DNA from 2 places in the Roseateles albus genome. Region 2 is predicted to be linked to the other one. Evidence: predicted binding sites of a transcription regulator. Region 2 holds the regulator's gene; the other holds the start of a gene.
The links. The regulator HrcA, encoded in region 2, represses chaperone genes, less so after heat shock. The targets are predictions, from matches to a motif close to TTAGCACTCNNNNNNNNNGAGTGCTAA.

Region 1: the regulator HrcA is predicted to act here: its motif matches at 6,004-6,030, upstream of rpoH (RNA polymerase sigma factor RpoH).

Annotation. Positions count from the first base shown of each region.
Region 1 covers NZ_JAQQXT010000008.1:86,982-101,398, forward strand. The annotation lists gene PRZ03_RS14025 (cytochrome c oxidase subunit 3) at 1-478, shown strand, start outside; gene PRZ03_RS14030 (DUF2909 domain-containing protein) at 554-781, opposite strand; gene PRZ03_RS14035 (SURF1 family protein) at 812-1,558, shown strand; gene PRZ03_RS14040 (SCO family protein) at 1,593-2,240, shown strand; gene PRZ03_RS14045 (COX15/CtaA family protein) at 2,245-3,366, shown strand; gene cyoE (heme o synthase) at 3,397-4,317, shown strand; gene PRZ03_RS14055 (SCO family protein) at 4,321-4,950, shown strand; gene rpoH (RNA polymerase sigma factor RpoH) at 5,028-5,960, opposite strand; gene kdgR (DNA-binding transcriptional regulator KdgR) at 6,446-7,264, shown strand; gene PRZ03_RS14070 (chemotaxis protein CheW) at 7,279-7,785, opposite strand; gene ychF (redox-regulated ATPase YchF) at 7,970-9,061, opposite strand; gene PRZ03_RS14080 (FAD-dependent monooxygenase) at 9,205-10,317, shown strand; gene PRZ03_RS14085 (DsbC family protein) at 10,346-11,074, shown strand; gene PRZ03_RS14090 (DUF3429 domain-containing protein) at 11,148-11,609, shown strand; gene PRZ03_RS14095 (M61 family metallopeptidase) at 11,618-13,390, shown strand; gene PRZ03_RS14100 (DUF3108 domain-containing protein) at 13,375-14,417, shown strand, end outside.
Region 2 covers NZ_JAQQXT010000004.1:332,287-346,703, forward strand. The annotation lists gene recN (DNA repair protein RecN) at 1-1,249, opposite strand, end outside; gene PRZ03_RS09035 (NAD kinase) at 1,284-2,159, opposite strand; gene hrcA (heat-inducible transcriptional repressor HrcA) at 2,242-3,261, shown strand; gene PRZ03_RS09045 (hypothetical protein) at 4,090-4,809, opposite strand; gene PRZ03_RS09050 (PEP-CTERM sorting domain-containing protein) at 5,534-6,262, shown strand; gene PRZ03_RS09055 (Lcl C-terminal domain-containing protein) at 6,677-7,402, shown strand; gene pyrF (orotidine-5'-phosphate decarboxylase) at 8,833-9,534, shown strand; gene PRZ03_RS09065 (hypothetical protein) at 9,637-10,107, shown strand; gene PRZ03_RS09070 (hypothetical protein) at 10,213-10,788, shown strand; gene PRZ03_RS09075 (hypothetical protein) at 10,876-11,277, shown strand; gene PRZ03_RS09080 (hypothetical protein) at 11,437-11,814, shown strand; gene PRZ03_RS09085 (hypothetical protein) at 11,927-12,166, opposite strand; gene PRZ03_RS09090 (hypothetical protein) at 12,319-12,708, opposite strand; gene PRZ03_RS09095 (hypothetical protein) at 13,299-13,910, opposite strand; gene PRZ03_RS09100 (hypothetical protein) at 14,213-14,417, shown strand, end outside.

The sequences.
Region 1 (14,417 bases), on a different contig from region 2:
CGTCGCAGCCGGTGCAACCGCTGCACCTGCTGGCACCGTAGAGCCCTTCAGCACCATGGGCCCTTGGCCACTGCCGACCATTAACACGGCATTGCTGCTGACTTCGGGCCTTACCCTGACGATCGCACACCACGCCTTGATCGCCGGTAACCGTGCCAAGACGATCGGCTTTATGTGGATCACGGTTTTGTTGGGCGTGACTTTCCTGGGCGTTCAAGGTTACGAATATGCGCACGCCTATGCAGACCTGAACCTGAAGCTGACTTCCGGCATCTACGGCTCCACCTTCTTCATGTTGACCGGTTTCCACGGCTTCCATGTCTTTGTGGGCATGTTGATGCTGCTGTTCATCACATTGCGCCTGCAAAAAGGCCACTTCACCAAGGACCGCCATTTCGGATTCGAAGGTGCGGCTTGGTATTGGCACTTTGTTGACGTGGTTTGGTTGGGTCTCTACGTTATCGTTTACTGGATGTAAGCCAAAGCCGATTAGGCTTGCCCTGCAAAAAGCGCCGCAAAATGCGGCGCTTTTTTGTGGTCCAAGGCAAACTTATCAAGGCCGTAGCGGCAAACCGGTGGGTTCAATCCAGCCCATCCAATAGCTGAACAAAATGAACACAAACAGCGCCACGGACAGGCCAACCCGCAACGCCAAAGCGCGCGCCATCTTGGGCCTGCGTTGGCTTTTGTCGGCGCCGCTGTTGTTTTTGAGCATGAACAGACCGGCAGCGCCGAGCGCGCCCAGTATGCCGATGAAGGCGAAAAGAAATATGGTTTTCATGGCTGCTGATTATCTGTCGGCGCGGGTCTGATGAAGCTGAATTCACGGGCTGTTCTGCTCTTGCTCATCAGCTTGTCGTCGGCGGCCTTGACCGCCAGGCTGGGCTTTTGGCAATTGGACCGGGCCCGACAGAAGGAGGCTCTGCAGGCCGCTGTACTGGCGCTTGGCGAGAAGCCGCCGCTGCAAACCGCCGAGCTGACTGCATTGAGCCAGATGCCGGATGGTTTGACACAGCAGTTGCACAGGCGAGTGTCGTTGCGGGGCAGGTGGTTGAATGAACGAACCGTCTTCTTGGACAACCGACCAATGGACGGGCGCACGGGCTTTTTTGTGGTGACGCCTTTGCAACTGGAGGGGCAGTCCGCGTTGGTTTTGGTGCAGCGCGGCTGGTCTCCCCGCGATGCGAGCAATCGTAGTCAGCTGCAAAACGTACCGACGCCATCTGGCCTTGTCAGCGTCAGCGGGCGTTTGATTGCCGCGCCTTCCAAGGTCTATGAGTTTTCGGGCGCACCTCTTGGCCTGATCCGGCAAAATCTAGATCTGCCGGCGTTCGAGCAAGAGCTCGGTCGACCGCTCTTGCCGGTCACCGTCCTGCAACTCGCCGAGGCGCAAGTGGGCGAGCAGCCGGCGCCTGATGGACTTCTTCGTAGCTGGCAGGCGCCCGACGCGGGCGTGCACAAGCACTACGGTTATGCGTTTCAATGGTTTTTGCTGTCTGCCTTAATTCTGGGTCTCTATGTCTGGTTTCAAACAATCCGTCCCCGCAAGCAGCCCTAAGGGGCATGTTGAGCTTGTTGATGAGCCCCTCGGTATGACCGTCCATGGTTTGCCCGACCCTCAGCAAATGGCTGCGCAAGAGCGGACCCGTGGTGGGCGCTTGCGCATGTTGCTGGTGGTGGCCGCCTGCGCCGCGCCCGTCTTGGCTTCCTACTTCACCTTCTATGTGATTCAGCCGCGCGGCCAAGCCTATGGCGATTTGATCCAGCCGACCGTCGACCTGCCGGCCAAGCTCAGTCTGCGTGATTTGGACGGCAAAGCTGTTGCTGCCGATTCTTTGAAAGGGCAATGGTTGCTCACCCTGGTGCAGAGCGGTGACTGCGACGACGCCTGCGAGAAGCAGTTGTTCATGCAGCGTCAATTGCGTGAGATGCTGGGTAAGGAGCGTGACAAGGTCGACAAGCTCTTGCTGCTCTCTGATGACATTGCACTGAAGCCGGCCTTGCAAAAGGCGCTGGCCCAGCAAGGCGTGGCTGTGACGGTGCTGCGGGCGTCCAAGGCCGAGTTGGAGGCATGGCTGAAGCCGGCCGCAGGCACGGCGTTGCGGGACCATCTGTTTGTGATTGATCCAATGGGCCGCTGGATGCTGAGGTCGCCGCAGACGCCGGACCCGGCAAAGGTCAAAGCGGACTTGAATCGGCTACTCAAGGCCAATGCAGGTTGGGACAAAGCCGGGCGTTGAGGCCATGACAGCGTCGTTTGACTTCACCCCCTTGTGGCAACTGGCGGGGCTAGGCGCCTTGTTGGCTGCCGGCCCCTTGCTTTGGCTGCGTCTGCGGTCGGCAGGTGCCGGGCCGCAGGCGAGGCTGCGAGCCCTGACTTTGCTGACCCTGTTTCTGACCTTTGATTTGGTGGTGTTTGGCGCTTTCACGCGGCTGACCGATTCCGGCCTGGGTTGCCCCGATTGGCCGGGCTGCTACGGCAGCGCTTCGCCGCTGGGAGCAAGGGACGAAATCTTGGCCGCCCAAACCGCCATGCCTACAGGCCCGGTCACGCATGGCAAGGCCTGGGTCGAGATGGTCCATCGTTACCTTGCCAGCGGCGTCGGCGTGTTGATCCTCGTGCTGTGCGTGATGAGTTGGCGATATGCGCGGGCTAGCCAAGGGCAGGCCGGCGCGGTGTCGCCCTGGTGGGCCACGCTGACCCTGATCTGGGTTTGCATGCAGGGGGCTTTTGGCGCTTTGACGGTGACGATGAAGCTCTTCCCGGCCATCGTGACCTTGCATTTGCTCGGGGGCATGGGGCTGCTGATGTTGCTCGCCTGGCAAGCGCAGGGCTATCAGCCCAAGCCCTTGGCGCTTGGCCGCGGCCTCAGGTGGGCTGTGGCGGTCGTGCTCGTGCTGAGCTTACTGCAAGTCGCCCTGGGCGGCTGGGTCAGCACCAATTACGCGGTCTTGGCTTGCTCCGAGTTTCCTCAGTGCCAGGGCGGTCAATGGTTGCCGGAGCTGGATTTCCGCCATGGCTTTACGATTTGGCGTGAGTTGGGTGTGGGCGCCGACGGAGGTTGGCTGCCCTTCGCCGCCTTGACTGCCATCCACTGGACTCACCGATTGGGTGCCTTGATTTTGTTCACCGCGCTGCTGCTCTTGGCTTGGCGGCTTTGGCGCAGTGGCCAGACTGAGGCTGGGCAATGGGCGCGTCGCCTATTGCTGGTCGCCGCTTGGCAGGTTTTAAGCGGCGTATCCAATGTGGTGCTGGATTGGCCACTGCTGGCCGCTTTGGCCCATACCGCCGGTGCAGCGGCCCTTTTGATCTTGTTGACCACATTGTTGGCGCGGCTTTGCGAAGTCCGTCAAGTTCGGCTCTGAATTTCCTATTCCACCGTATTCTTCGTCCCTATGGCTTCATCACCCCCCCTCGCTGCTTCGCCGCCGCCTAGCTCAAGCTGGCAGCAATACTATCAATTGACCAAACCAAGGGTCGTTCAGCTGATCGTGTTTTGCGCGGTCATCGGCATGGCGCTGGCTATCCCCGGTCTGCCCTCCGCGAGCGAATGGGTCAAGGTCGGGGCAGCCACCGTCGGCATTTGGTTGGTGGCCGGCGCCGCCGCTGCATTCAACTGCTTGGTTGAGCAGCAGATTGACTCCAAGATGAAGCGCACCGCGTGGCGGGCCACGGCCAGGGGCGAGCTCAGCCGCCTTCAGGCGCTGATTTTTTCGGCTGTTCTGTGTGGTTTGGGCATGGCCATTTTGTGGTTTTGGGTCAACCCGCTGACCATGTGGCTGACCTTCGCCACCTTCATCGGCTACGCGGTGATTTACACCGTTATTCTGAAACCGATGACGCCGCAAAACATCGTCATTGGCGGCGCTTCAGGCGCGATGCCGCCGGTCTTGGGTTGGGCCGCTTTGCGTGGCGATGTCGGGCCCGAGGCGATGCTTTTGTGTTTGATTATTTTCCTTTGGACGCCACCGCATTTTTGGGCCCTGGCGCTTTACCGAACCGAGGAATACCGCAAAGCCGGCTTGCCCATGCTGCCCGTCACCCATGGTGCTGAGTACACCCGCTTGCAGATCTTTCTCTACACCTGGGTGTTGTTTGCCGCGACGCTTTTGCCCTTTTTGACCGGCATGAGCGGCTGGATCTATTTGCTCAGCGCGATTGGCTTGGGCCTGGGCTTTTGCAGTTATGCCTGGAGGCTGTGGCGCGAGTATTCCGACGAGTTGGCGCGCGCTACTTTCCGCTTTTCGCTCTGGCATTTGTCGCTCTTGTTTGCGGCGCTGCTGGTCGACCACTACCTGCTGCCCTGGACGAGTTGAACCATGAAGAAAGTTATCGGCATCAGCCGCAACTTAGGCCTAGCGGCCTTGCTGACGATCAGTCTGGGCTTGACGGCTTGCGACCAACTTGGCTTTGGCAGCAAAGCAAAGCCGAGCTTTCAAGGTGTTGATCTGACCGGCGCCGAATACGCCCGCAGCCTCAATATGAGCGACCAGGACGGCCGCAGCCGCAGCTTGGCCGAGTTCAAGGGCAAGATTCCGGTGGTGTTCTTTGGCTATACCCAGTGCCCCGACGTGTGCCCGACGACCTTGGCTGAGCTGGCCGAGGTCAAGCGCTCGCTGGGTGCGGACGGCGAAAGGGTGCAGGGCATCTTTGTGACCATTGATCCCGAGCGAGACAGCGCGGCCTTGCTCAAAGCCTATGTGGCAAGCTTTGACCCCAGCTTTATTGCCCTGCGCGGCAGCGATGAACAAACCAAGGCGGTAGCCAAAGAGTTCAAGGTCTACTTCGCCAAGGTGGCCGGAAAGACGCCAGAGAGCTACACCATGGACCACACCGCCGCCAGTTTCATCTTTGACACCCAGGGCCGGGTGCGCGTGTTCTCACGCTACGGTTCAGGCGCATCGGCGCTGGCCAATGACATCAAACTGTTGTTGGCGGAAAAGAACTAGCTTCAGCGCATGCTGCTCAACAAAAAGCCCCAGTCGCTTGCGCGCTGGGGCTTTTGTTCGACAGGCTGCTGGCCTGATCAAGCCGGCGTCAAGGCCTTGCGCATTTTCTTCATCGCCGCCACTTCGATCTGGCGGATCCGCTCGGCGCTGACGCCGTACTCGGCGGCCAGTTCGTGCAGCGTCATGCCGCCAGTGTTGTCGTCGTTGACGTTCAACCAGCGTTCCTGAACGATGCGCCGGCTGCGTTCATCCAGTGCCTCCAGGGCCTGATTGATACCGTCGCTGGCCAAAGTATTGCGGGCCTGTGTTTCCAGTACGCGAGTCGGCTCTTGGCTTTCATCGGCCAGATAGGCGATTGGCGCATAGCTTTCGCTCCCGTCCCCATGGTCGTCGGTCTGCGGTTCCAGCGCCACATCGCCGCCCGACATGCGGGTTTCCATCTCCAGCACTTCTTCGCGCTTCACATTCAGCGTCGTCGCGACATGATCCAGCTGTGCCTCGGTCAGGCTGTTGCGGTGGCTCATGTCATCCGACTGGTCTTCCTTCATGCTGTGCTTCATCGAGCGCAGATTGAAGAACAGCTTGCGCTGCGCCTTGGTGGTGGCGACCTTCACCATGCGCCAGTTGCGCAGCACATATTCGTGGATCTCGGCCTTGATCCAATGCATCGCATAGCTGACCAAGCGCACGCCTTGATCAGGGTCGTAGCGCTTGACGGCCTTCATCAGGCCGACATTGCCTTCCTGGATCAAATCGCCTTGCGGCAGGCCGTAGCCCATGTACTGGCGTGAAATAGAAACTACCAGCCGCAAATGGGACAAAACCAACTTACCGGCGGCCTCAAGATCACCCGTATCGCGCAGACGGCGAGCAGCTGCGCCTTCTTCTTCCGCGCTCAGCAGGGGGAGGCGGTTGATGGCGGAGATGTAGGCATCCAGATTGCCGAGCGAAGGCACCAGCGACCATGGGTCGCGTACCGTCAGAGCAGAGGGGTTAGACATCGTCATCATCTTCTTTCTCAAAGCAAACCTTGTGAGGTCGACAGGAGCAATATTAGCACTCCATCGCGAGGAGTGCCAAAGATGAGGAGACTTCGGAAGACGGTCATCTAAAAACCAAGGACTCAGCGAGTGCAATCACTAACTTAGTATCGACCCTCACTGAGTTTCGAGCCTTTTGCATTCAGTTTGGAACGCCGGCTACACAAAAAAGGGACTCTCACTGCCTGAACTTGCGGGCCAGTCGCCGAACGGCCAAGCGCTGGTGCGCGACAGCCAGCTCGGGCCTCATATTGCGCCCTGGGGCCCGTCAACCTCGCGGCGGCCGTTCGCTAGCAGCGGTGAGCAGGCCAATCGCCTGTTGGAGTACCGCAATCAATCACTACCCTGAGTTTTGGTCGGCTTGCACCCGCTCGGTGCAAGCCCTCATGGGGGCGGGCAACCGTTCAGAGATAATTCAAATCAATTGAAACGCTTTACCAAGGCATTTGGAACAAATGGACGATGAGTCAAACGATGCCAAGCAACCGGAATCGGTTGCGGCGGTACTGAAGGTTTTTGCGATCTTGCAGGCCTTGTCAGAGCGCAGCGAGACCGGCATTTCGGATCTGTCGGTGCGCTTGGCCATGCCCAAGGCGACGGTCTACCGTTTCTTGCAGACCATGATGACGCTGGGCTATGTGCATCAACAAGCCGACAGCGAGCGCTATGGCCTGACCATGCGGGCTTTCGAGCTGGGCGCCAAGGCCTTGCAGTACCCGGATCTGGTGGATCTGGCCAAGCACCATATGCAGATGCTGGCCGACAAGACCGGCGAGACGGTTCACTTGGGCACTTTGATCGACAGCGAGATCATCTATGTGCACAAGATCGATTCACGCCACACGCTGGGCATGTATTCCAAAGTAGGGCGGCGCGCGCCGCTGCACAACACCGCCATCGGCAAGGTGCTGATGGCTTGGGAGCATCCCGAGCGGCGCGACCGCATCCTGGATGGCGCCGAGTTCAAGCGTTTTCGCGACAAAACCATCGTCGACCGGCAAGCCTTTTTGGTCGAACTGGAGCGCTGCAAGGCGCAAGGGTATGGCGAGGACAGGGAGGAGTTCGATGAACATATCCGCTGCCTGGGCATCCCGATTTTTGACCGGCTGAACCAGCCGATTGCCGGCATGAGCGTTTCCTTTCCGACATTTCGCTATGACGAAGAGAAAGCGCCGGAAATCATTGCCATGCTCACTGCAGCCAGCCGGGACATTTCCGCCAAGCTGGGATGCACAAAATTCCCGCTCGATGCGGTGAAGGCCGCATCGACCTGAAACTGCGCTGCGTCTCAGTCCATCAAGCCGAAATCGGGGCTGGACACCATGGCCTCGATATCGAGCAGGATCAGCATCCTCTCGCCTATCTTGCCCAGACCGGTGATGAAGCGCGCGTCGAGCGCGGCGGCGACTTCGGGGCGCGCCTTGATCTGCTCGACATTGAGCTCCAGCACGTCGGAGACGGCGTCCACCACGATGCCGACCACGCGCTGGCAAACGTTCAGCACGATCACCACGGTGAAGGCGTTGTACTCGCCGCTTTGCCCCAAGCGCAAACGCAGGTCGACGATAGGCACGATCACGCCACGCAGATTGACGACGCCCTTGACGAAGTGCGGGGCGTTGGCAACCCGGGTCGGCGGCTCATAGGAGCGGATTTCTTGTACCCGCAAGATGTCGAGGCCGTATTCCTCGGCGCCGACATGAAAGGTCAGAAATTGCTTGGAATCAGGCCGGGCCTGGTCTGCGGCATAGACGGCGTTGGAGCCGGAGGAAGAAACCAGTGCGGTAGTGCTCATGGATTGGACGGGCTAGCAAGGTTACGGAGTTTTTGCGAAAAGGGCCGAAGGGTGCAGGTATTTTGCGCCGAAGCTGGCCGTTGAATCCTGGGATCAAGCCCCGGCGACTGGCTTTTTCAAACGATGGGCGAAAAAAAGCCCCGCTTGAGTTTCAATTCAGCGGGGCTTCTGAGCTGTTGCAGCCTTAGACGTTGAACAAGAAGTTCAGCACGTCGCCGTCCTTGACCACATATTCCTTGCCTTCGGCGCGCATCTTGCCGGCATCCTTGGCGCCTTGTTCACCCTTGTAGGTGATGAAGTCTTCATAGGCGATGGTTTGGGCGCGGATATAGCCGCGTTCGAAGTCGGTGTGGATCACGCCGGCGGCTTGCGGGCCGGTGTCGCCTTTGTGGATGGTCCAGGCGCGCACTTCCTTGACGCCGGCCGTGAAGTAGGTCTGCAGGCCCAGCAGGCTGAAGCCGGCGCGAATCAGGCGGTTCAGACCTGGTTCGTCCTGGCCCATTTCGGCCAGGAACATGGTCCTGTCTTCGTCCGACATTTCCGACAACTCGGCTTCGGTCTTGGCGCAAATCGCCACCACCGGCGCGCTTTGCGCCTTCGCGTACTCGGTCAAGCGGTCGAGGAAGGGGTTGTTCTCGAAACCGTCTTCCGACACATTGGCGACGAACATGGCCGGCTTGGCCGTGATCAGACACAGGGGCTTGAGCAGCACCAGCTCTTCCTTGCTGAAGTCAATGCCGCGCACCGGCTTGGCTTCGTTCAACGCGGCCTCGCATTTCTCCAGCACCTTGACCAGGGCGATCGCGTCCTTGTCACCGGCGCGGGCCACCTTGTTGTAGCGGTGCAGGCTTTTCTCGACCGTGCCCATATCGGCTAGGCAGAGTTCGGTCTGAATCACCTCGATGTCGGAGATCGGGTCGACCTTGCCGCTGACATGAATGACGTTGCCGTCCTCGAAGCAGCGCACCACGTTGACGATGGCGTCGGTTTCGCGGATGTGCGACAGAAACTTGTTGCCCAGGCCTTCACCCTTGGAGGCGCCAGCCACCAAGCCGGCGATGTCCACAAACTCCACCACGGCGGGCAAGATGCGTTCGGGCTTGACGATTTCGGCCAGGGCGGCGAGGCGCTCGTCCGGCAACTCGACCACGCCGACATTGGGCTCAATCGTGCAGAAGGGGTAGTTCTCGGCGGCGATGCCGGCCTTGGTCAGCGCATTGAAAAGAGTGGACTTGCCAACATTGGGCAGGCCCACGATGCCGCATTTGAGGCTCATGGAAGGCTTTCTGGGTGTGGTGCGGGAGACGCAAAGGCGGGATTTTAGACGCTCCGGCTAAATGACCTGTTCTAAGCCTTGTTCTGCATCCTGTTCAGGGGCCCTGACCCAACGCCTTCCAGCGCCTTGCCTACAATGCCCGAATGCAAAAATATGAGGTCTTGGTTCGTGGCTCGGGTTGTGTCGGGCGCAGCTTGGCGTTGGCCCTGGGCGCGCAGGGCCTGCGTGTGGCCTTGCTGGGCAGCGCCGAGGCCAGCTTGGCGCAGCGAGAAGATGTGCGCAGCTATGCCTTGAACGCCGCCTCGGTGCGTTTGTTGCGCGAACTCAAGGTCTGGGATTCATTGCCTCTTGACGCGATCAGCCCGGTCTACGACATCAAGGTCAGCGGCGACCAAGCCGGCGCGCTGCTGGAGTTTTCGGCCTGGCAGCAAGGTGTTGCTGAGCTGGCGTTCATCGTTGACGCGGGCGCCCTGGAGCAGCAGCTCGCCACGGCCTTGCGCTTTTCTCCCCATGTGAAGATCGTCGATGCGCCGGTGCCCGCCGATTTGACCGCGCTGTGCGAGGGGCGCGATTCCCAGCAGCGTGCAGAGCTGGGCGTGCGCTTTGAGGCCCACGCCTATGGCCACCGCGCCATTGCCGCCCGCCTGAGCTCGAACCTGCCTCACCAAGGCGTCGCACGGCAGTGGTTCAGGTCACCCGATGTCTTGGCCCTGTTGCCGATTGAAAAACCCAGCGCAGGCTGCTCCTACGGCCTGGTGTGGTCCTTGCCCGAGCAGCAGGCGCTTGACTTGCTGGCTGAGCCCGATGCCGAGTTCGAGGCGGCCATGAATGCCGCCAGTGGTGGTGAAGCCGGGATCTTGACGCTGGCCACGGGCCGCTCCTCATGGCCCCTGGCGCGGGCCCAGGCCGAGCCGGTGCAAGGCCCGGGCTGGGTGTTGCTGGGCGATGCGGCGCACCTGGTCCATCCCTTGGCCGGCCAAGGCCTCAACCTGGGTTTGGCCGATGTGGCCGCTTTGGCTGCCGTTTTGGCCACCAAGGAGGCTTGGCGCTCGGTCGGTGACGAGCGCCTGCTGCGCCGCTTTGCACGCGCCCGCATGGCCCCCAATTGGGCCATGGGCGAGTTGACCGATGGTCTGCTGAAAGTTTTTGCCAGCGAGGCGATGCCCTTGCGCGAGTTGCGCAACAAGGGCTTGAATGCGCTGAATTCTGTTCCACCCTTGAAGCGTTGGTTGACCACGCGCGCTCTGGGTCTTTGATGTTTACTTTTGCCTAAATCCTCACACCATGAAGATGCTGAAAGCTACGACCTCCATCACCGCCGCGCTCTTGCTGGCCATGCCTTTGCTGGCGCAGGCCAATGAGGCCGTCATCCGCAAGAATTTGGCCGAGCGCCTGGCCAGTTTGCCCAAGGTGGACGAAGTCAAACAAAGTCCGATGCCGGGGCTGTGGGAAATCCGCATCGGCAACGAGATTCGCTATACCGATGCGACGGGCACTTATTTGATTGAAGGCGAGCTGATCGACTTGCGCACGCGCAAAAACTTGACCGAAGAGCGCGTCATCAAGCTGCAAACGGTTGACTTTGCCAGCCTGCCTTTGAAAGACGCCGTGGTCTGGAAGACAGGCGACGGCAAGCGCCGCATTGCGATTTTCTCCGACCCGAACTGTGGTTATTGCAAGCGCTTCGAGCGCTCTTTGCAAGATGTCAAAGACCTGACGGTCTACACCTTTTTGATTCCAATCCTGGGCGGTGATTCACCCGAGAAGGCGCGTTCGGTCTGGTGCGCCAAGGACAGCACCGCAACTTGGCGCGCCTGGATGTTGGACGGCAAGGCGCCGGCCAAGCCTATGGGTGCTTGTGACGACAGCGCGATCGAGCGCAATCTTGCCCTGTCCAAGCGCAGCCATGTCAGCGGAACGCCGGCCATCATCTTTGAAGACGGCAGCCGTGCTCCGGGTGCTTTGAGCGCCGAGCAGTTGGAAAAGCGCTTGCAGGCGGTGGGCAAGTCCTGACCCTGGCGTGACCCCGTAGCCCGTCAAGTCCTTTTGTTCACCACATCGTCATCCGCTTCCGGAGTCTGACTGCATGCCTGTTGCCGCCAATGCGCTCGCGCCCTTGCCACTGAACCCCCTGGCACTCAGATTGGGGCACCTGGGCTTGCTGCCCTTTGTCTTCGGCGCGATTTTGGTCTGGCTGGTGGGAGGGCGCAATGCCGAAGCCCACGCCTGGATCAGTTTTTCCTTGTCGGCCTATGCCGCGCTGATCCTGTCTTTTTTGGGCGGCATTTATTGGGGCCTGGGCTTCAGGCAAGTCGAGCCCGGCGTGCAGCCCTTTGTCTGGGGTGTCCTGCCCTCGCTGGGGGCCTGGGTGGCGCTGGTGATGCCGGCTTATGCGGGCCTGGTTTTGCACGGCGTGATGTTGATCGTTTGCTACCTGGTTGATCGCCGGCTCTACCCAGCGCTGGGCGCGGCGGCTTGGTTGACCCTGCGCTTTCGCCTCAGTGCGGTGGCGGCGCTGTGCTGCTTTTTGGCCGCGGCAGGAAGTTGAACGAAGCGATGAGTGCCGTGCGCTACCTGGTCGAACTGGCCGACCCTAAAACCCATGTTTACTCGGTCACGCTGACGCTGGATGCGCCCGCAGCGCTGCAGCGCTTCAGCCTGCCGGCCTGGATTCCCGGCAGCTATTTGCTGCGAGAGTTCGCGCGTCATCTGAGTGGCCTGAGGGCAACGCAAGCGGGCCGCCCGGTGGACTTGGTGCAAATGGACAAGGCCAACTGGCAGGCGAGCTGCAGCGGGGCCGAGCCCTTGACCCTGCGCTACCAGGTCTATGCTTTTGACAACTCGGTGAGGGCAGCGTTTTTGGATGCCGACCGGGGCTTTTTCAATGGCACCGGTTTGTGCCTGCGCGCGCATGGCCGCGAGCAGGGAAGCCATAGCATCGAATTCGGCCACCTGCCCGAAGGCTGGCAGATCGCCACGGCGATGCAGCATTGCGCGGGCGGCAGCTACCAAGCGGCCAATTACGACGAACTGGTGGACCACCCCTTCGAGCTGGGGCGGTTTTGGCAGGGGCAATTCAGCGCCGCCGGCGTGCCGCACAAGATTGTCGTGAGCGGCGCTTTGCCGGTGTTTGATGGCGAGCGTTTGCTGGCAGACGCGCAGCGCATCTGCGAGGCGCAGCTGGCCTTCTGGCATGGCGAAGCGGGCGATCAGCAGGGCCGCGCACCGTTTGGTCACTACATCTTCTTTTTGAACGCGGTGGAAGAAGGCTACGGCGGCCTGGAGCACCGAGCCAGCACCGCCTTGATCGCGCCGCGCCGTGATTTGCCGCACCTGGGGCAGACCGAGCTGAGCGAAGGTTATGTTCGCCTGCTGGGGCTGATCAGCCATGAGTACTTCCACAGCTGGAACGTCAAACAGCTCAAGCCCGACAACTTTGCGCAGCTGGACTACGCGCAAGAGAACTACACCGAGCTGTTGTGGTTTTTCGAGGGCTTCACCAGCTATTACGACGAGCTGATGCTGGTGCGTTGCGGTCTGATCGACGAGGCGCGCTATTTGAAACTGCTGACCAGCCTCTATAACTCGGTGCTGGCCACACCGGGGCGCAAGGTCCAAAGCCTGGCGCAATCCAGCTTTGACGCCTGGGTCAAGTACTACCGCCAGGACGAAAACTCGCCCAACAGCACCATCAGCTACTACACCAAGGGTGCTCTGGCCGCGCTGGCGCTGGATTTGAGTTTGCGCAGTGCCGAGCCGGCGCCCAGCAGCCTGGATGAGTTGATGCGCCAGCTGTGGGTGCGCAGCGGCGCCGGGCTAGCGACCGGGGCAAGAGGCGCCATCTGCGAGGCCGATGTGCTGGCCTTGATCGCGGAGTTGGGCGGCAAGGCTCTGGCCGAGCAGTTCCGCGCATGGGTGCATGGCAGCGACGATTTGCCGCTGCCGCAGCTGTTTGAGAGGCTTGGCGTGCAATTGCGCAGCGACAAGCCGACGCTGGCCCAAAAGCTGGGCCTGCGGGTCAATGAGTCGGCTGCGAGCCTGTCTGTCAAGCAGGTCTTGGCCGGCTCTGCCGCGCTGGCCGGTGGCTTGAGCGCGGGGGATGAGCTGCTGGCCTGCAATGGCTGGCGCATTCGCCGGCTTGAGGACGCCGCGCTGATGCTGGGCTCGGGGACGTTGGACCTGAGCTTGCTGGTGTCGCGCGATCAGCGCTTGCTGACCTTGCCGGTCAGGCTGCCTGCGGCAGACAGCGATGCCCCCGTCATCCTGAGTCTTGCCGAGAAGCCGTCGGCACGCGTTAGCAGCCTGCGCAAGGCATGGCTGGCGGGCTGAGCAGCAGGCCAGCAAATCCATCGAGCGCAAGGCGGCTTCGATGGCTGGCTATTCTGCTGCTGCCGGTGCTGCTGGCGCATCTCTGGTTGGGAGAGGCTGTACACCGGCTGCATCAAGGCTGGAGCGAGGCCGCCGCGCCGATGCCGGCTCGCTTGGTGGTGGCCTACACGCGGGAGCTGAAGGCAGCAAAGCCCCCTGCGCGGGTGGCGCCAGCTGCGCCCAAACCCAAGCCCAGGCCGGCAGCAAGGTCATCTGCTCCCAAGCCGCCGCTTGAAGCGGCTGCGCCCACCGAGCTTTTGCCTGAATCTGTGGCCCAAGAAGCGTCCGCGCCTGTGCCTACGCCGGCTTCCAGCGAGCCCGCTGTGGCCGCCGCAGACCCGTCTGCCGCCGCATTGGCCCAGGCGCCTCCCGCAGCCGCCGAGCCGGCCGCCAGTGCCGCGGGCACTGAAGAAAATCTGCCCGGCCCTGAATGGCCGCCCTCCACCTTGCTCAGCTACCGGCTCAGCGGTAACTACCGGGGCGAGGTGCACGGTAACGCCCAAGTCGAGTGGATAAAGCAGGGCCCGCGCTACCAGATGCACCTGGATGTTGCGGTCGGCCCCAGTTTTGCGCCGCTGATTTCCCGCCGCATGAGCAGCGATGGGCGGCTGACACCGGCCGGCGTTGCGCCGCAGCGTTACGACGAAGACACAAGGGTGATGTTCAGTCAACGCCGGCGCTCGACGCTGCACTTCCATGGCGACGCCGTGACCATGCCCAACGGCAGCCGCGAGCCGGTGCCGGCCGGGGTGCAGGACGCTGCCAGCCAATTCGTGCAGCTGACCCGGCTGTTCCTGACCGGCGCCGAGCCGCTGCGCGCCGGCCATGTCATCGATATCCCCTTGGTGTTGCCCAAGCGCCAATACCTGTGGCGCTACGAAATACTCGGCGAAGAGGAGCTGCAAACGCCCATGGGTAGGCTGCAGACCTGGCATTTGAAGCCCTCGAAAGCGGCGGGCGGCGGCGACCTGTCGGCCGAGGTCTGGAT
Region 2 (14,417 bases):
TGCTGCCGGCGTGCCCGGCGACCAAAAACTCGGCCGATTCCAGGCCAAAGCTTTGTGGCTGCTCTTGCTTCAGCAGGCTGACCTCGAACAGGCCGCCACTCATGCCCAGCTGCTGCATCGCCTGCGTGATGGCGGCGGCCAGTTTGGGCGCGGCATTGGCGCGCTCGCGGCTGACGCGCTGGGCTTCTTGCTCGAACATGCTGCGCGCAGCAGCCAAGGCGGCGTTCAGCGCGGCCAGATCGGTGGCGGCGTCAAGTGCTTGCAATTCGCTCTGCCATTGGCTCAGCAAGTGCGCCAGTTCAGCGGGAGGGCGGCGGTAGCGGCGGGCCAAGGTCAGCCAGGCGGAAATGCGCTCGTCCAGCTCCTGCATGCGGGCGGGCTCCAACTCGGTGCCGTGCATATAGGCGCTTAGCGTATGGCCTGCGTCTTGCAGCTGCGCTTGCGCCCCGCGCAAGGCTTCGACGGCCGGCAGCAGTCGGGCGTCATAGTCCAAGACCTTCTCAAGCAGGGTCAGGGCACCGTCGGTCTGCGATTCGGCGCTAGGCTCGGCTTCAGTCAGTGCATCCAAGGCGCCGCGCACCGCGTCCAGCAGCGAAGCGGCATGGGCCAGGCGTTGATGTTCGGTGTTGAGGGCATCCCATTCATCCAGGCCGGGCGACAGCCTGGCGACTTCGCCGATTTGCCAGGCCAGCCGTTCCCGCTCACGTAACAAGTCAGTCTGGCGAGTCTCGGCGGCGGCCAAATTGTCGCTGGCCTGCTTCCAGGCGCCGTAGGCCCGACCCAAGGCCGAAGTATCCAGACCGGCATAGTTGTCCAGCAGTGCCCGCACGGCCGGCGCGCGGGTCAGGCCTTGCCAAGCGTGCTGGCCGTGGATGTCCAGCAGGCTGTCGGCCAGTTCGCGCAACTGGGACACGGTGGCCGAACTGCCATTGATCCAGGCGCGGCTCTTGCCCTGTGAGTCGATCACGCGGCGCAGCAGCAATGTGCCGCCGCCGTCCTCAAAGCCGGCTTCTTCTAGCCAGTCGTTCAGATGGGCGGGGCGGTCAAATTCAGCCGAAATCTCGGCCCGCGCCGCGCCTTCACGCACCACGCCGGCGTCACCCCGGCTACCCAGCGCCAGTTGCAGCGCATCGACCAGGATCGATTTGCCGGCGCCAGTCTCACCGGTCAACACCGAAAATCCGGCAGCGAAGTCCAGCTCCAGCTCGGGCACGATGACAAAGTCGCGCAGGTTCAGGCGGCGCAGCATTAACGAGCCCCCGATCGCATTGCAAAGGAGTTCATCAACTCACTCCCTCATACCAGCGCAGCTTTCTGCGCAAGGTGGCGTAATAGCTCCAGCCCTTGGGATGCAAGAAGCAAACCTTGTGGGCCGAGCGGCGCACGCTGATGCGGTCACCATGCAGCAAGCTGGCCAGGCTTTGCATATCGAAATTGACGCTGGCGTCGCGGCCGGCAACGATCTCCAGCGTCACATCGCCGGTGTCCGGCAAGACGATGGGGCGGTTGGACAGCGTGTGCGAAGCAATCGGCACCAGCAGCCAGCCGGCGATGCTGGGATGCAGAATTGGCCCGCCGGCCGACAGCGAATAGGCGGTAGAGCCGGTCGGCGAAGCAACGATCACCCCGTCGGCCCGCATATTGGCAACGAACTCGTCGCCAACATCGATGCGCAACTCCACCATGCTGGCCGTAGCACCCCGGCTCACCACCACATCGTTGAGAGCCAGTCCTTCAAAAATGCTGCGCTCGTCGCGCCAGACTTCGCCTTCGAGCATATTGCGATGCTCCATCTCGTAGTCGCCGGCCAAGATGGGTGGGAGCGCTTCGCGAAAGCGCTCCATCGAGATGTCGGTGATGAAGCCCAGCCGCCCTTGGTTGATGCCCACCAGCGGCACGCCAAAGCGGGCCATCTCGCGCGCGAAACCCAGCATCGTGCCGTCGCCGCCGACGACGATGGCCAGGTCACATTGCGCGCCCAACTGCTCATTCGACAGCGCGTCGTAATTGGTCATGCCGGTGTTCAGGGCGGTCTCTTGTTGAAGAGAAACGTCGAGGCCTTGCCGAGTGACGAACTCGGCAATCTCCTCAAGAATCGGGCGTATGCCCAGGGCCTGATGCTTGCCCACAATTGCCACATGCTGGAAACGTTTGGCCATAGCGCGGAATTACACCACAGCACTATGACGTTACGGGGAAGCCCGCGTACTGGCCATGCAGCAGGAACCTACAATGCAAAGCATGCTTGACGAGCGATCCAAATCACTGCTGAAAACTCTGGTCGAGCGCTATATCGCCGACGGCCAGCCCATAGGCTCCCGCACGCTCTCCAAGGCCTCCGGTCTGGAGCTGAGCCCTGCCACCATCCGCAATGTGATGGCGGATCTGGAGGAGCTCGGCCTCATCGCCAGCCCCCACACCAGTGCCGGGCGCATCCCGACCGCACGCGGCTACCGCTTGTTTGTCGACACCATGCTGACGGCGCAGCCGGCCCTGCTGGGTGCCGATGCCAAACCCATAGACACGCAGCTGCAGCCCGACCAGCCCCAGCGCGTCATCGCCAGCGCGGCCCATCTGCTGTCCAGCCTGTCCAACTTTGTCGGCGTGGTGACGGCGCCGCGCAAGCCCGGTGTTTTCCACCACATCGAGTTTTTGCGTCTGGGCGATAGGCGCGTCTTGGTCATCATGGTGTCGCCCGACGGTGATGTTCAGAACCGTGTCATCTTCACCGCCCAAGACCTCAGCCAAACCGAGTTGGCCGAAGCCAGCAATCGCCTCAACGCCCATTACGCGGGCCTGAGCCTGGAGGCGGTGCGCGAGCGCTTGAAGAACGAGGTTGACGAGTTGCGCGGTGAAATCGCCAGCTTGATGAGCGCGGCCGTGCAAGCGGGCACCGAGGCCATGGCCGATGAGGAAGAGCGGGTGGTCATCTCCGGCGAGCGCAACCTGCTCACCGTGCAAGATTTTGGTAACGATATGGGCAGCCTGCGGCGCTTGTTTGATGTGTTTGAGCAAAAGACACAGCTGATGCGCTTGTTGGACGTGTCCAGCCGCGCCGAGGGTGTGCGCATCTATATTGGTGGCGAGAGTCAGGTTGTGCCTTTCGAGGAGCTGTCCATCGTTTCGGCGCCCTACGAGGTGAATGGCCAGGTCGTCGGCACCTTGGGCGTCATCGGGCCGACGCGCATGGCCTATGACCGGATGATTCAGATCGTTGACATTACTTCCAGAATGATCAGCCAAGCGCTGTCGCAGAAGTAGCCGGCGCGCGGCGTTAAAGCGCTCCTATACAATCGCGCGCTTCCGCTGTAGCGGTGGAAGCGAAGAAACCCCCAGGGGGCCGTTAGCTCAGTTGGTTAGAGCAGAGGACTCATAATCATCTCTACTAACAAACTGTGATGCTGCTGAATGTAGTGTTCATCGTTGTTTCAGGGCGGTATTGGTTGGAAAACGATTTTTGCTTTCCACCTACTTTCCACTTTTTAATGCGCCAGATTAGGTGCAAAGGGGCGGAAAGACCAAATGGGGTACAATCTCAGGCTGTGAAAAGTGGGCCGTTAGCTCAGCTGGTCAGAGCAGAGGACTCATAGCGAAAGTTGTGACCATGGTAGGTAACTACCATTGGAAAACCGGGTGAACTCAGGGAAACCTAAAGCGCGAAAGTGCCACGGCAATCCTGAGCCAAGCTGAGGCTACAGCCTCAGAAGGTGCAGAGACTAGCGGAGGGGTAGAGTCCCCTTAATAACCGCCTCGAGCGCCCGGCACCCCACCGCATTTTGCGAGGGTGATGAGATAGTCCAACCGTGAGGGAAACCTTGCGATAGTTGAATCCTTTGGTCCGCGGTTCAAGTCCGCGACGGCCTACCACTTTCACTAGACATACAGAGAAGATTCCCCTTCCCTAAGCCCCCGGCGCCTCCTGCGCGCGGACAGGCAAGCTGGGGATTTCTCTTTTTGTAGCGAGCCCGCAGTCTTTCAAGTACTGTGGAGTTGATTCGCCCAAAAAAAATGTCCCGCCGACATCACGCCAGCGGGACAGAAATCATTCAATCATTCGAGGCCCGGCGCCACTTGCCTTTCCTCTTGACATCAACATCCAGCCCCCTCGTTCTGACCCCCAGCCTCACCTGGGTCCGCTTCATCGAACATTGGTGGCAACAGCAACGCCAGGCACACATTTGATGCCAATGGCAACCCTTCAATTGGCTTCGAGCTCAGCTCTTCAAATTGCCTTGACGCGTAAGCGACTGCCTCATTCATGAAGTCATTGATTTCAACTTTGGAAGGCATGTCGCTCCAGTCCTCAGCTCGAACGTCACCCTCTTTGATTTCAACAATCAAAGTGATGTCGTCGTCGAAGTCCTTGCAGGTTAGATTGAGCCTGAGCTGGGCACCTGCCTGCACATCTTCTAAGATTGTCCGCATGGTTTTGCCAACAAGCGGAATGGTTAGCCGATGCTGCCAATCGTTGCCCACATCGTGAGCGAGACACAAATAAGCGCGGCCAGATGCTTGGCGGTCAATGAACACAGTGCCAAAAGTCTCGGTTTCAACATATCCCGCCTCCGCCCACATTTGAGTGGGGATGTTTGCAAATATCGACCAACACGCTCTCTGCGGTTGCTCCATGCCGCGACGCCGGGTTGGCGTCTCGATGTCCGCTTCACGAACTATGTACGCGAGTTGAAAACGAGTCTGCCCTTTGACGATTGATGCCGGGACCAAATTCCCACTTTGAAAACTACTCCACTCGCTCATTGCCTGGAGTCCTCTTGCCTGTGCTTTTGTCAGCTTGCCCATTGATTTCATACGTGTCCTCTTTGTCGCGCCAACATTGACGCGTTCAACGTGTAGTGACTGGGGTCAAAGTCAGTGGGCGGACGGGCGCGCAGCGGGCCTCATCGGCGTATTTCGACGCCAGTGGCGGGGGAGTGCTTGTGCGGCAAATTCGCAGGCTACTGCTGGCTGAATTAAGGCGCTTTTGTGCTCAAGGGGCAGTAAAGGGCGAAGCTAGCCGGATAGGTGCGCCGCCTTGATGTGAATTCCGTCTGAGGACTTGAATTCGCGGTGAGCTTTTGCGTTGGTGGACAGTGCCACGGCGAATACGCGAAGGGCCTGTTTGGTCCTTTCCTGCCTTGGAATGCATCTACACGTCCTGTGCGTATTCCGCTCAACTTGGCCAGCTGTTCCGATTTAAATCAGCTCGGCATTGCGATGTAGCCATGCAAAACGAAAGTCCGTGCTGGCTGTTTGATTTATGCGGATATATATGGACCTTTGTGCCCTTCGAAGTCATACAGGCCTCGGCGCGCGCAGGGCAAAAGTCAGGGACCGCCACGCTTTCCAAGCTAAATCAGACGGCGGCCTTATAGATAGTGTGAGCTTAGGTTCTTTGCGCCTACCCCCCCCATGTAGTAGGGGTAACTGATGCGTTATGTCGAACCTACACTCTTGACGCCCCGTCGCATGGTTGACCTGTTGAGGAACAAGTGATTGGGTTTAAAAATTTGTATCCATACACAGGGAACAGACAATGCGGAACTTGATAATGAAGAAGTCCTTGCAGATGGCAGCGCTTCTAGGTGCATTGACCTTGGCGAGTGCGGCAAATGCAAACGGCGTGCCGGGTCAAGGCTCATGGGAAACCACGCTGCTAGCGCGTGACCTAGACGGCAACCTGGTCAATGGTCCGGAGGCCTTTTACGACACAGCCCTTAACGTCACCTGGTTGCGTGCCGGTAGTGCCAGCGCTATGAACTGGTCCACAGCTAAAGCCTGGGCCGAGCAAGACCGCTTCGGCTTGAGCGGTTGGCGCTTGCCGACAACCCACGTCACCACCGCAGATGGCAGCTGCGATTATTCCTATTTCGGTGGCACCGGCTGCGGCTTCAACCCCGACAGCAGCGTAGCCACAGGCAGCGAAATGGCGCATCTGTTCTTTCAGAGTCTGGGCAACAAGAGCAGGTACATACCGGGTACTTTGGACGACCAAGCGGGCTGGGGCCTCTCAAACACCGGTGATTTCAAAAATCTGCGGTCCTACAGCAGCTGGTCCGGTACGGTGTACGCACCGCAGTCGGGTACCGCGTGGTTTTTCAGTCTCGGTTACGGCAGCCAGGCTAATTTCAGCAAGGACCAAAGTTTTTACGCCCTGGCTGTACACCCAGGAGATGTGGTCGCGGTGCCGGAGCCACAAACATGGGCCTTGACACTGATTGGCTTGACTGGCCTGTTGCTGTCACGTCGGAGGCGGGTAGCTTGAGGCTTTGACGCTTCGGTTCCTTTGGCATATTTTTTAAGGAAGAGTGGAGGCGCTAGCCCCCACTCTTCCTTTTGCACGCCGATTGTTCGTTAGCAATGGCTACAAGGTAGCGGCTGGTGGACGCGCGGAAAAGCACTTTGTAGTCGGCCATCACGGACTGGACCGTGCCTGCAGCAGTCATACGGAATTTGGCACGCACATGAGACAAAACGTAAGGGCTAGCTCGGGTCCCAATCTGAATATGCATGCGGATTTGAAAAAAGGAAACTAGGTTTTTGCACCTCCCCCCCATGTAGTAGGGGTAACTGAGACGTAATGCCGCCCCTACACTGCGGGCGCCCTGTCGCATGGTTGACCTGTCGAGGAGCAAGTGATTGGGTTTCAAAACTTGTATCCATACACAGGGAAAAGACAATGCATACCTTGATGATGAAGAAGTTCTTAAAGACGGGCGCAATGCTGGTTGTATTGACCTTGGCAGGTGCGGCGAATGCAACCGGCGTGTCGGGTCAAGGCACATGGGAAACCACGCTGCTAGCGCGAGACTTGGACGGTAACCTTGCCAACGGCCCGGAGGCGTTTTACGACACCGCCCTTAACGTTACTTGGTTGCGTAACGCTAGCGCTAATGGCATGGCCTGGTCCGCCGCCAAAGCCTGGGCCGAGCAAGACCACTTCGGCCTGAGCGGCTGGCGATTACCGACGACCCATGTCACTACTGCAGATGGCAGTTGTGATTTTTCTGCAACCGGCGGAACAAGCTGCGGCTACAACCCCGACAGCAGCGTTGCAACGGGCAGCGAAATGTCGCACCTGTTTTTTCAGAGCCTGGGTAACAAGAGCTTTTACGTTCCTGGTACGACGAATGTTCAAGCCGGTTATGGCCTGACAAATACCGGCAATTTCCGAATGCAGTCCGCCGACTATTGGTCCAGTACGGAGTCCGCGCTGTATTCCGGTAGCGCATGGTTCTTCGGTACCCCCGACGGTTTCCAGGGCTACAGCGACAAGAGCGAAACTTTGTACGCGCTGGCTGTGCGCTCTGGAGATGTGGCCGCAGTGCCAGAGCAACAAACATGGTCCCTGCTACTGATTGGGTTGACTTGCCTGCTGCTGGTACGTCGTTGGCGGGCATCTTGAGACTTTGACGCTTCGGCCCATTTGACTTTTTCAGCGGAATTGGGGGTACAAGCCCCAATCATAATTTTGCAAACCGATGTCTCGTGATGAGTGTCTGCCTTTTAACGGTGGGCAGATGTTCGGTATGGGCTTGAACAGTCGCTCAGAATCGCGGACCAGCGAGAAGCATTGAACGCTGCCTGCCTTGGCGAAATAGAACTGGATTTGCTGTCTCGGATTGGGAGCTTAGTTTGAATCGAATTCGGCGTCCTCGTGACCTGGAATATGCCTTTCTCAAACTGAACCACGAAACGCCAAGTAGCTGCTGCTCCGGCTAGCATCGTACGAGCACCAGCGCATTCTTTGTCGTCAAATGCCTGGGGCTCCTTTCATTCTTTCTGCGCAATAAGAACTTCATTTTCTTCCCAGCGCTCTTCAACTACGCCCGCTCCGAATGCTGGCTTGCCGGCCGGTTTCTACCTTGGAGCACATCAATTCGTGCCGTGCGTATTCCATTAATGTCGCCACCTGTCCTGATTCAAATCAGTCAAGCATTGCGTTGTCGCCAAGCCAGACGAGAGTCTGTGTCGGCGATTTGATTTCAATGGACCTGAATGGCTTTTGTACCCGCATTGGCTATTTGGCGTCACCCTGATGGCCCGTTCGTCAATGAGCACAAAAAGTGGGAGAACCTCAAGCGATACACTCAATTCAAGCCCCGCGACTTGCATCGAGGTAACTTGTAACAAGAGCGGCAAAACTCAAATCTGATATTTGCCGTTTGCCTTCTGAAATCAATCACTTTCAGGCTGTTTTATCCGACACTCCGATGTTATTGCGCTCTCGGGCGCGGTACACAACTGTTAGCCATCAAATGCAAAGTTGTCCTTTTCGAACATTGGCGGGGTTGGCAGTCTGGTTCCTTGCTGCGACCGCATTCGCGTCGGATGGCCCCGAAGTCGCTACTGCCACACCCTGGGTTTGCGGCGGGGACTTTCCCCCTATCGCAGCACGCCCGATAAAGTTCACTTCCACCAGTTGGACTGGCATCGGTATGGACGCTCAATTGCGGCAAGAATTGGGTGACCTCATTGAAAGCGCGAACAGGCATTTCTCTCCTGAGACTCTTTGCGCTTCTATTCGACAAAACCGAGCTACAAAGGGTCGACATGCCAGTCGCGCAGAGTCAGGCCGGGTAGCTTATGTTCGTGAGTTACTTGGTAGGCTGGGTATTCAGTCCGAGGTTCATCCAGGCGACCAGCTCAAATTTCCAGCAGTAGAACAAGCTTTGGAAGTCGAGCTCCTACCATGTCAGTGATTGATACCCTTACGTTCGAGCCGATTCGTGACGTCTGGTCCCTCCAGGCCCCCATTTCATTCTGGGCCTTCCGCGCCCAGCCGTCGCTCGCTGCTCAACTTCAACGTCTTGCCCGCACAGCCACATTGCCGCCATGTTCGCACAAGTAATCGTTGCCCTAGACTTTCCCAGCCGCGCTGATGCCATTGCCCTCGTCGACAAACTTGGGCAAGACTGTTCGGCGTATAAGGTCGGACTCCAGCTTCTAACTGAAGAAGGCCCCGAAGTTGTTCGGGAGCTTGTGGGGCGAGGCAAAAGTGTCTTCCTTGACCTGAAGCTACATGAAATTCCCAACTCGGTCTCCAGCGCAGTTCGCGCCGCCGGCAAGCTCGGTGCTGGCATGGTCACGGTACATGCAAGCGCTGATTCGGCTGTGCTGCGCGCAGCGGTCGCAGCGGCGACCGATTACCCGCAACTCAAAGTGCTAGCACTCACGGTCATAACTAGCCTTACAGACAATGAGCTTCCCGAAATCGGCCTGGCGCCTTCAGTTCGGCTGCAGGTAGAACGGCTCGCGAAACTCGCTGCAGTTTCAGGGTGTCATGGCGTTGTGGCGTCGGCTAACGAAGCCACGTACATCACAACGCTTCTGCCAGCAGGCAGTTTGATTGTCACGCCTGGTATCCAGCTTGCCGGCGCCAGCTCCAACGACCAGGCACGTGTTGCCACACCTGCGTTTGCGCGCCAAGCAGGAGCATCACACGTAGTCATCGGCCGGTCCATCACCCAAGCAGAGAATCCAAAAGCGGCCTTTGCTTCAGCCTTATCAAGCATGGGAGCAAGAAATGCGGGCTAGTCGGGCGTTCGAGCCGACTCGCAACGGCTGGACACTTCAGGCCCCCATTTCATTCTGGTCCTTCCATGGCCAGCCGTCGCTCGCGGCTCAACTTCTACGGTAATGCCACACTTCACGATTTTTCTCCTGCTGCTGTTTCTCGGCTTGCCAGTTGCTGCAGTTGGCGAGTGTCTACGCAGCCCATCTAGCTCGGCGCTGGCTCTGTACGAAAAACACCAGGATTTCATTTTCACTGGCGCGCCTTCACCACCGTTGGGTGAAGCGCTCGCCAATGCGGTCGAAGCAAACCTGGCTGAGCAGCGGCGGACTGGCAGCTCAGGGTTCATCGATTGGAACTATTGGACTGATGCGCAGGATGGCGAACAATCACGCTCCGCCAAAGTAACCTTTGCCAAGGTGAAGGGCGCGCAAGCGCAAGTGCGCATTTCTTACTACTTCCTTCTTGGCCCTGGTGAGAAGCAAATGCTGAAGCAAGCGGTTGTCCAGTTGTCTCGTACACATCACGGTTGCTGGCTGGTCGAAGACGTACTGCGCGGGCAGAGGTCAGTTATGTCTTACCTGGAGAGAAATTGACACATAACCCGCTCAACATGACATACAACGGCATGCCTCCGCAGAGTCTCATTTCATACTGGCCCAGCGGCGTCCCGCCGTTGTGTGCCGGTTAGCTCGAACGTTATGAAACGACTCGGTCTCTCCGCTCTTTTGTTGCTTGCCTGCGCTTTCGCTTTCGGAGCAACAGACGAAGATGGTTACAACGAATACACCATTCGGCCAGTCGACATTCCGTCTGACGCACCAATGTTTGAGAAATTTCCTGCGGAAGTATTCGCCGGAAGTAACGCTGCACCAATCCTGCACGGTGACCCTAAGACAAGAATGTTTCGTTCGCGCCTTGCCCGGTGGGCAAAAGAAAGGCCAAATTTCGCAGGTCACTACATTCTTGCAACGTGGGGCTGTGGCACGGAATGCACCCAAATATCAATCATCGACGCCCTCACAGGAAGAATTTACCATCCTCCCGGGGTATCAACCAATGTTGCCGTGAACGTCCATGAATCACTGCTGGAAGGCGGCGGCGACTTGTGGCACGCTGCTGGCGCAATAAAGTTCAAGCCGGATAGTCGGCTGTTGATTCTCATCGGCATGCCAGAGGAGCGTGTCGAGAATCGAGGCGTTTCCTACTACGTATTGGAGAACAACAAGCTGCGCCGTATACGCTTTGTACCCAAAGCATGGTACCCATCATCATGACGCCGAACCCTACGCTCAACCGGCCTGCGCGAAAATCGCGCAGGCCGGTTACCTAACCGTTATGCCCATTGGGCCGAGGGAAAACCAATGATTCGTTCTCTATTATTATTTGCAGGATTGGCTGTTTCTGGCGCAACATACGCAGTCGACTCGTGTGCAGTTCAAGCCATTCGCTTGATGTCGCAGGGTAGGCTCTCTGAGCTTTCAGCTATGTTTACGGCGCCGGGTGAGGATGTAGCTCGTGGCCTCGCGCAGTTGGCAAGTTTTGTCGGCCCTATCGAGGCGGTGTTACCGCTTTCCCGTCAAACTGATGGCGTGTACATTCGGAAGTCCGTTGCAGTTGATTCGCTTCCTTCAAGTTACAAGTTCGACGGTAGTTGGGCGGTTGCGACTAGTGGAAGCGGGGGGCGCTTTGAGTTCCAGGCTTCATCCGAGCCGGGCTCATCCTGTAAGTTGTTTGCCTTGCACGTTGACAAACTCTCCAAGTGACTTGTTTTCTTCATGCGGAGAAATGGCATAGCCCTTCGCTCAATCGGACCTGCGATGGCATGCCGCCTTCGGGCCTCATCTCATTCTGGCCCTTCGGTGCCATGCCGTCGCGGGCCGGTTAGCTCGAACGGTTAGTCTCAAAACATCGTCGGACCAAGTATGCGCATTTTCGTTCAAGCAGTCACAGTTGTCGCCTTGCTGGCGTTTCTAGGGCAGAGTGCAGTCGCTGCTGATTGGTCATTTTGTGGCGCCGCTACCGCGCCAGGCAAGCCCGCTGAATTCGAAATTGAATTCACCATGTTCACGGAAGCCAACATAACTCAATTCCTTGCCAGTGCTAAGGACAACGGGTTCTCGACGAAGGTGCAAAGAATCGAATCATCTGGTGAGAAAGCTCGTTGGGTTGTAGTTGCCACTTTGGAATCTTTGCCGCCCGCAGGCAACGTCACTAAGCGGTTGGATGCTGTGCTCTCGGCCATTCCGCCTGCGGCCCAAAAGTATTCCTGCTCTGTCCGGCAGTCGGTTAAAACACAATGAAACATTGGGCTAACCAATCAACCGGACGCTACACGGCTTGGCGCCGTCCGGGTCGTGATTTCATTCTGGTCCTACCAGCGCCAACCTGTACCGCGCCGGTTAGCTCAAACGTCTAGACCGTAATGCGCAGTTTGCTCGGATTCCTGCTCCACCCAAAGATATCGCTCTGGAAGTACTGCCTGTGCCTGGTGCCCTTGGCACTCATTCCTTCAGCAATCGTCATCGCGTTGGCGACCTTGATAGCTGAAGCCGCAGGGCTGAACGCCGCAGCCCATTCGGCGCCTTCGAGGGATGTCACGTTTGGCAACGTCTTTGGTGCCGTCGTCTTTTCACCAATTGTCGAGACGTTCATGCTCGCTGGCTGCTCAAAGTGCTGTCGTCCACATCACTACATCCTGCTGTATGTGCTGCCTTTTCGGCTTTGTTGTGGGGTGCCTTGCACGGGCTGTTCGGGGCGCTCTGGTTCTTCGGAACTGTATGGGGATTTTTTGTGTTCTCCTGTGGCTACATTACTTGGCGCCACACGTCATTTAGGCAAGGGTTCTTGGCGGCTTGCCGTGGCTTTTGCTGCAAACGTCCGGCGCTGCGCTTTTCAATCAGCATTCCAAATTCAAGGGGCGTGAGCCTCAGGGTACGCTGCCGGTCCTGCTCCTGCACTGCCGCCTTCTGCGCTTCTAGCGTGATTTCGGCAAGCTCAGCCCTGAGCAGGGTGGCGAACTCAGGGGCATCCAAGAACGCTTGAGCTTTTTCTCCCTGCGCCCTGCTCAAACGAGCTTCGAAGGTCGGCCCTCCAATTTCGTTCCTCGTTCTGAACTGCCCAAAAGCGGGAAGTCGAACAATCAGCCGCACCACCGCTTCAAGCGCGTTCGGCTCAGCGTCGCTCGTCTTGGTCAAGAGAGCGCCAGGCGCCCCCAAGGTAACCACGAACGAGGGAGTAGGGCTCCCGTCAGTAGAGGAATTGCAGTCTGTCATCAACATATCCAGTTTCTGTTTTTGGTTGCATTGGTTTCAAAGGCACACCACCGGGAAGGCAATGGTTGGACTTCGGTCCCGTGCGTCGGCTTGTTGCACGGCAGTGAGTTTTGTCGTCTATCAGTGCCGACCAATCGAATAGCTATCGTTGTTAAATTCCCTACCTCATCAACGATTTGGCTTCGAACTACCAGCATCCCGATTTCAAAGGACCTATATCGTTAGACTCTTGAGACTCTGTTTTGTGTCAAGTGAATTGGAGGCGGGCGTGACTAAGTTCACGTCAATGTCGCTATTGTTTTTTGAGGCCAAGAAAATCCCGGCTTTCGAAGAGTTGCTTCCAAAGAAAAATCCCACCACCTTTTCAGTGGCGGGATGTGAATCATGTGAAAGCGGGCAATTGGCAGTTCCTCAGTTCACAAGCCCACGGCACTGCAGTGAGGCGTGGCCAGTCAATTCCAAGGCGACGGCTTAGCTGCTCCCAACTCTGAAGCCTGGGTGTCTGATGTGAGCTAAACCGCAACGACTTGCCTCATGCACTCATCAACGTCCATTCCGACCGCTAGGACGAGCACATCGTGGACGTCAACTCCTGGAATCAAGGAGTCCAACGAATTTGGAGCCACCTGCGCCAAGGTCATGTTGACCAGCATCACTGCGCTCAAGGGCGTTAAAACTGCGGTCCTGAGAATGTGTTGCAGCTCCGGGTCGGGCGCAAATTTAACGTTCACTTCATACAGGGTCGCCAGCTCTGCGTGCTCGCGGAAAAAGAGGAGTTGAACTGTTTCGTTAGCATTCGCGTCATTTACGAGTTGCTTCACTTTTGGATTGCTTGCGAGCATGACGCAGCGCACTTGAGTTGTGCCGGTCTGATAGGCGAGTATCAGCATTGCATCAAGCTGGTCCTCGGTAGTCATCACGGTGAGTCCGGCGCGGACCGTTTCGCTTTTATGCGATTGATTTGCGGTTTCGAACTTTGCGGCTATCCAATTTGGAACATGCGCTGCGATACATCGCCGGTGGAAGTGCCCGGTGTCCGAGCTCGGTCCATCGACGCTTTTAGCGTCGAGAATTTCAGCGGTTCTAGCTCGGCTGAGCATCTTTATGTGGGTAAGCCAATCCATAGAGGTGTCCTGTTGAATAAATGTTCTAGGGACTTCGTATAGCGACCTCTATTAATTGGCTGAGTGCGTTGCTGGTAGTCCATCATTGGGGTGCCATCGCGGCTGTGCGTAGTACCGATGGATGAAGACCTATGGCGGTAAAGATGTCGTGGACCTTATGCTCTTTGAAGGGCTTGTTTGGTACCCGGAGGATTTCGCAGGCGAAAGTTGGTCCAGCTAGCCGCGAGCGGTACGATGCACGAACTGTTGAGACGTTATGCCAACAGTGCTTACATACAAGACCCAAAAATGGGGGGCTAGCCATGCAGGTAGACATCGTCGGGCGGATACGCAACCTTCAGTTGCCTGTCACGCAACCTCTCATTCCGCTCTTCGAATGCCTCGTGAATTCCATCGAGGCCATCGAAGACGCCGGCATTTCAGATGGCCGTATCGACGTGTACTTGGAGCGAGAGGCGCGTCAGGTGGCGCTGTCTGGCAATGAGGAAACCACCCTGGCGGCTATCC